Regions from separate parts of the Tepidimonas sp. HKU78 genome, predicted to be linked through region 1. Evidence: predicted binding sites of a transcription regulator. Region 1 holds the regulator's gene; the other holds the start of a gene.
What was found. The regulator FNR, encoded in region 1, switches genes on or off when oxygen is low (the NO sensors DNR and NnrR bind a similar motif). The targets are predictions, from matches to a motif close to TTGATNNNNATCAA.

Region 1 (3,400 bases):
CCCTGGCACATGATGGCCATGATCACACTGCGGCGCAACAGATCCTCGCGCGTCAGCGCCAGCCCGCGCACGATGGGCAGCCGCCCTTGGTCGAGCGCGTCGTAGTACTCCTCCAGCGTCTTGGCATTTTGGCTGTAGGTGGCGCCGATGCGGCCAATGGCCGATACCCCCAGCGCGATCAGGTCGCAATCGGGCTGCGTGCTGTAGCCCTGAAAGTTGCGGCGCAGCCGCCCCTGCCGCTTGGCCACCGCCAGCGCATCGTTGGGCAACGCAAAATGGTCCATGCCCACGTACACATAACCCACGGCACTCAGATGGTCGAGCGACAGCGACAACATGGCCAACTTGTCCGCCGGACTGGGCAACTCCGCCGCGTGGATGCGCCGCTGCGGCTTGAAGCGCGCCGGCAGATGCGCATAAGCGTAGAGCGCGATGCGATCCGGCCGCAGGCGCTCGACGAGCTCGAGCGTGCGCCGAAACGACTCTGGGGTCTGCTGAGGCAGTCCGTAAATGAGGTCGACGTTGACCGACTCAAAGCCGATCTCGCGCGCCGCGGCCACGAGGGCGAACACCTGCTCGGCCGGCTGAATCCGGTGCACCGCCCGCTGCACCGCGCCATCGAAGTCCTGCACGCCAAAACTCAGGCGGTTGAACCCCAGTTGGTGCAGATGGGCCAAGCGCTGCGCGGTCACCGTGCGGGGGTCGACCTCGATCGAATACTCGCCCCCAGGGACGAGTTCGAAGTGGCGCCGGATCATCGCCATCAGGTCGGACAACTCCGCGTCGCTGAGGAAGGTCGGCGTGCCCCCCCCAAGGTGCAGCTGCGTCACGCGGTGCCCGCGCCCGACGTGTTCGGTCTGCAATTCCAGCTCGCGCGACAGGTAGCGCAGGTACTCCGCCGCGCGTTCGTGGTGCTTGGTCACCACCTTGTTGCATGCGCAGTAGTAGCACAGCGACTCGCAAAACGGGATGTGTACATACACCGACAGCGGCAGCGCCAGCGACCCCGCTCGCCGCTGTTGCAGGGCTTGCACGTAGTCACGCTCGGTAAACGCTTCGACAAACCGGTCCGCCGTCGGGTAGGACGTGTAGCGCGGGCCCGGAATGTCGAACCGGCGCAGCAGATCTTCGTCGATGACGTGTTTCACGGCGGGCAGCTCCATAGGCGACGAACTGTGCACCAGCGTAGCCTTGCGTGGGTTGACGTGAGTCAAACCCCCTGCGGGAGCGACGTTCCCCAAAACCCTGCAGGGCATGGGCCCACCGCACGGGGCGGCACGCGCATCGGGTTGTTATGATCGGGCGCATATCGTTCATGGCGAGTCTGCGCCTCGTTTCACCCACCTCTGCCTCACACCGGCCCCCATCGCCTCATGGATCTGCACAGCATCAAGGTCGCCTGCTCCAGCTGCAACCTGCGCGAGCTCTGCATCCCGGTCGGCCTCAAGCCGGACGAGATGGAGCAGCTCGACAACCTGATCAGCACGCGTCGCCGGGTGCGGCGGGGCGGGACCCTGTTTGCCGCGGGCGACGGCTTCACGTCGCTGTACGCGGTACGATCCGGATTTTTCAAGACCGTGGTCACGACGGCGGACGGCCGCGATCAGGTCACCGGGTTTCAAATGGCGGGCGAAATCCTGGGGCTCGATGGCATCGTGCAGGACAAGCACTCGTGCTCGGCCGTGGCGCTCGAAGACGCCGAGGTGTGCGTGCTGCCATTCGACAAGCTCGAGCAGCTCTCGCGCGAGTTCAGCACGCTGCAGCACCACGTACACCGCATCATGAGCCGCGAGATCGTACGCGATCAAGGCGTCATGCTATTGCTGGGCAGCATGCGCGCCGAAGAACGACTGGCGGCTTTTTTGCTCAACCTCGTGCAGCGCCTGCATTCGCGCGGCTTTTCACGCACCGAGATGGTGTTGCGCATGACGCGCGAGGAAATCGGCAGCTACCTGGGAATGAAGCTCGAGACGGTCAGTCGTACGTTTTCGCGCTTTCAGGACGAGGGCATCATCGAAGTCAAGCAGCGCTACGTTCGCATCCTCGACCCGGACGCGCTCGCGGCCATTGTCAACCAGAGCCGCGAGGAGAATTAAGCGGGGAGTTGAGCGGCGCGTTGCGCGCGCAGTCAGCCGGGCGCTGATCTGGCGGCACCGGGCAGCGGTTGATTTCCCACGGCGACAGCGACAACAGCGTGGTAAGCGCGCTCGACGCCATGGTCAGCGCCCAAAAAATGAAGAACGCGACCGTGTAGACCGCCTGCCGCGACCAACCGAGCGATTCGCCCGCCCAGTGCAGATCGTGGGGATCGACGAAGGCGAACACCACCATTTCGATCACAGCCGCCATCAAAAAAGCGGGCCAAGCAATCCACATCACGCGTTGGGCCAGCATCGACAGTCTCCTCTTTGTTGTTGCCCCGCGCCGCCTCAATCGTCTTTAGGCAACGTCGGGGACACGACGTGGTTACGCGCCTGGTTGGCAGGCAGCACCGCTTTTTCGGCCTGCAGGCGCTCCTCCGGCGTCATGCGCTCCGGCGCGACCGCGACCGGCGCCGGCATCGCCTCGCGCGGCAGCACGGGGTCTGGATTGCGCACGGCGATCGTGACCGTCACGATGGACGCGATCACGACCACCAAGGGGCCACCGATGACCATCCAGACCATGGGCTCGCGGTACCAGGGTCGGGAAGGGGCGGATGACGCGGAGGGCGTACCAGACATGGTGGACATAGTGTAGGCCTTTGGCGAGTACTTTGGGATACGGATCAACCCGAATACCCTGGGGGGTCATCGGGGTATCAGGAAGGTGGTTTTCTCGCGCATGGCGATCGAGCCGTCGGCGGTGCGGAAAGTCATAACGATGGGGTGAGAGCCGGGCTGCAACCCCGGGGGAACCTGCACACGTACCGGCACCGAGCGCACCTCGGTGGGCAGCAGATGTACGACGGGATCCGACGCGAGCGTCACCCCCGGCAAGCCCTCGACCGCCACCTGCAGCTCGCGCTCGGACTCGGACGCGTTCATGAACTGCACGCGGTAGACGTTTTCGATCCGGCCCATCTCGACCATGCGGGCCAGCGCGCCACGGTCCCGGATGACGTCGACCTTGAGCGGTACCCGCATCCACAGACTGACACCGAGCGCCGCCACGATGGTGAGCAAAATGGCACTGTAGATCAAGACGCGCGGACGAAACGCCCGGCGGATCATCTGGGCGCGGCTCCAGTGGTTGGCCATGCCGTTTTGGGTCGAGTACTTGACCAGCCCCTTGGGATAGCCCATCTTCTCCATCACCTCGTCGCAGACGTCGGCGCAGGCACCGCAACCGATGCACTCGTACTGCAGACCATTGCGGATGTCGATGCCGGTGGGGCACACCTGCACGCACAGTGTGCAGT
Region 2 (3,400 bases), 840 kb from region 1:
CCACCACGGCCGCGCGTGCGCCATCGGGGCCGCGGCCCGCGGGGGACGCGGGCGGCCACAGCAGCGCCAGCGCCGCCGCATGCAACGCGACGACACCGGCCACGGCAGCGGCGATGCGCAGACGCGGCGCGAGCAAGACGCCGACCTTCATGGACGCGATACTAGCGCCTGCATCGCACATTCGGGAGAAGCCACCCATGAAGCTCGCCACCTATCGCGACGGCAGCCGCGACGGACAGTTGGTCGTCGTCTCGCGCGACGGCGCGCTGGCGCACTACGCCACCGGCATCGCCGATACGCTGCAGCAGGCGCTCGACGACTGGAATTTCATCGCGCCGCAGTTGCACGATCTGGCGGTCACGCTCGATCACGGCAAAGCGCGGCACGCGTTCGCGTTCGACCCGCGCCAGTGTGCGGCTCCCTTGCCGCGCGCCGTGGGCTGGTGGGTGCCCGAGCCCGACGGCGACGAGCCGCTGCCGTGGCGCAGCGATGCCCTCTGGGGGCCGGTGCAGCCGCTGCCGGCGGTAGCAGGGGTGGCCGACGTCGCCCCGACGCTGGCGGCCATTTGCGGCGATGTGGGGGCAGGGGTCGAGGCGTCGGCGGCGCTAGAGGGGGTGCGGCTGCTGGCGCTGGCCTGCCTGTGGCGCCACGGCTACGATGCCCCCGAGCGGCCCTGGGGCGTCAGCGTCGCGCCGTGCGTGGTCACGCCCGACGAGCTGGGGTCGGCGTGGCGCGACGGGCGGCTGGCGCTGAGCGTGACCACGGTCTGTCAAGGGCGCAAGCTCGGCATCGCGGACGGCGCCGACCAGCCCAACTCATTTGGGTCGTTGTTGGCCAACGCAGCGCGCTGGCGGGGGCTGGCAGCGGGGGTCGTGGTCGCGGGTGGGGTACTGCCCACCCCGTGTATCGAGGGCGATCCGCCCACGTGGCCGCGTGGTTACGCCTCGCTGGCGATGCGCCGGGCTGCCGAGGCGCGCGCCCTGGGCCACATCAGCACGCCCTGGTTGACGGCGGGCGACCGTGTCCAGATCGAAGCCCGCCTGCCCGACGGGCGTGAGCCCTTCGGCGCGATCGACGTGACGTGGCCCACTGCCAATCAGAGCGACGGCGCCTCCATCGGGTGGGCGCGCTCGTAGCGACTTTGGCAATCGATGCAGCGCAAGGCGGTGGGGTTGGCATGCAGTCGCGCCGTCGGGATGTCCACCCCACAGTCCACGCACTGGCCATACGTCCCCTGCCGGATGCGCTCCAGCGCGTCGTCGATGGCGCGCAGCTCGGCGGTTTCGCGTTCGTCCAGCGCTTGGGCCAGATCGCGCTCGCCGTCGACCTGCGACCAGTCCCCGCTTTGGATGTCGTGGGGATCCGGGGCCGCCTCGGCGCGGCCGATCTTGCCGCCACGCTGGGCCCGAATCTGGGCGATCAGCTCGGTGCGCATCTGCTGCAGTTGCTGGGCGAAGGTGTCCGAGATGGGTTGGCTCATGGGATCCTGGTGTCTGATGTGTGGCCCCGCGGGCCGATGCTGGAATTGTGGCCACATTCCGCGCGCCGCACCAGTGGGGTTGGTGCAGGGTTTGATGCCGATCAAGCCGCTGCGGTGCTCGGGTGGGGTATCGCGGATGGGCGCCCTGTGGCATGCTACGGTAGTCTTCACGCCAGTTGGCGCCCGCCGCGCCTGGGAGCCCGTCATGACCTCGCCCGATTTCAGCGCCTTGCACGCCGCGTTCGCTCCCTATGCCCGCTACGTTCCCGGGTTTGCCTTTTTGCAAGGCTTGGCCGGGCGTGACGCCGCGCCCGAGGCCCCGCCCGTGGCCCAATGGGTCGCGCCCGTGTTCGACCCCGACGAGCTCGAGCGCCGTATTCGCGATTTGAAGGCCGTGCACTTTTGGCTCGAGCAAAACGCCCGCGCGCTGCAGGCCACGATCCAGGCGCTGGAAGTGCAGCGCATGACCCTGGCGACGCTCAAGGGCATGAATGTCAGTCTGGCCGAAATGGCGCAGGCCCTGGCGGGCGGCGCTGCAGTGGCGTCGGCCGCCAGGGCCTCCGGCGCCGCGCAGACCCCCGACGCACCCTGCGGCGAGCCTTCCACCGCCGCGGCAGGGGCGCCCGAGCCCGCCGCGCCCGGCGTCGATCCCGTGCGCTGGTGGCGCGCGTTGACCGAGCAGTTTCAGGGCATCGCCGCGCAGGCCATGCAGGACATGGCCCAGCAGGCTGCCCCCGACCCGAGTCCGCCCGAGCCGCCGCCAGCCCCACCACCTGCGGCGCGCCCCAAGCGTGCCCGCCCCCCGGCCAGCGCCTCGGCGCCAGCGGCCTTGCGCCCGGCTTCTGCACGGGCTTCTTCACGGAGGTCCCGCTCGTGAAGCGATTCGTCTGTGCGCACGCCACCCACCCCCAGTGGCCGGTGGCGGCGGCGCTGGTGGTCACGCAGCTGCGGGCCCAGTTGGCGGCGCGGGCGTCGGCGGCACCCGCGGCCGGAGGTGGCGCTACCCACGGCGGCGACGCGGGTCACACCACCACGCCGCTGGCGTTGGTGTACCTGACCGACCACTACGCGGGCGCGGCCGCCGAGATCCTGGCGTATCTGGGCGCCGAGCTGCCCCAGGTGACCGATTGGGTGGGGGCGGTCGGCGTGGGCATTGGCGCCACGGGGGTCGAATACTGGGACGAGCCGGCGCTGGTGGTGATGCTGTGCGACCTGGCACCGGGCCGCTACCGGGTGTTCAGCGGTGTCGCCCCCCTGGGCGCGACGCAGGGGCCGGAGGGCTTCATTCCGCAAACCGCGCTGGTGCACGCCGACCCCACGGCGCCCGACTTGGCCGAGCTGCTGCAGGAGCTGGCCGAGCGTACGCTGGGCCACTACCTGTTTGGTGGCTTGGTCGCCAGCCGGGCGGGTTCGGTGCAGATGGCGTGTGCGAGCCAGGGCGGCCTGGCCGGGCACGGGCGCGAGGCTGCGGTCGGCTTGTTTCGTGGCGGCTTCAGCGGCGTGGCCTTCGGCCCGGACGTGGGGATCGTCTCGCGCGTCACACAAGGCGTGCGCGCGGTCGGCCCCGCACACCGGGTGAGCGCCGCCCACGCCAATCGGGTCGAGTCGCTCGACGGCCAGCCAGCGCTGGATGTGGTGTTGCAAGACCTGGGTTTGTCACTGGACGATCTGACGGCCGTCATCGGCCGCCTGCGCCAGACGCTGGTGGGCCTGCAGGCGCCGGTCGCACGCCCCGCGTCGGCCGCCGCGCCGCTGACCGGTCGCGTGCCGCTGCGCCTGGGCGACGACGTGCTGGTGCGCCACCTGGTCGGCATCGATCCGCTGCGACGCGCGGTCGTGGTTGCCGACGAAGTGCCCACCGGCGCTCTGTTGACCCTGTGCGAGCGCCACGTGCAGGCGGCGCGGGCCGACTTGGTGCGC

Region 2: the regulator FNR is predicted to act here: its motif matches at 1,572-1,585, upstream of ACPYIS_RS03395 (TraR/DksA family transcriptional regulator).

The regions. Positions count from the first base shown of each region.
Region 1 covers NZ_CP187547.1:1,524,310-1,527,709, reverse strand. The annotation lists gene hemN (oxygen-independent coproporphyrinogen III oxidase) at 1-1,163, opposite strand, end outside; gene fnr (fumarate/nitrate reduction transcriptional regulator Fnr) at 1,374-2,096, shown strand; gene ACPYIS_RS07680 (hypothetical protein) at 2,071-2,394, opposite strand; gene ACPYIS_RS07675 (nitrogen fixation protein FixH) at 2,430-2,723, opposite strand; gene ccoG (cytochrome c oxidase accessory protein CcoG) at 2,790-3,400, opposite strand, start outside.
Region 2 covers NZ_CP187547.1:683,197-686,596, reverse strand. The annotation lists gene ACPYIS_RS03405 (DUF3108 domain-containing protein) at 1-151, opposite strand, end outside; gene ACPYIS_RS03400 (fumarylacetoacetate hydrolase family protein) at 198-1,136, shown strand; gene ACPYIS_RS03395 (TraR/DksA family transcriptional regulator) at 1,097-1,480, opposite strand; gene ACPYIS_RS03390 (PhaM family polyhydroxyalkanoate granule multifunctional regulatory protein) at 1,686-2,357, shown strand; gene ACPYIS_RS03385 (FIST signal transduction protein) at 2,354-3,400, shown strand, end outside.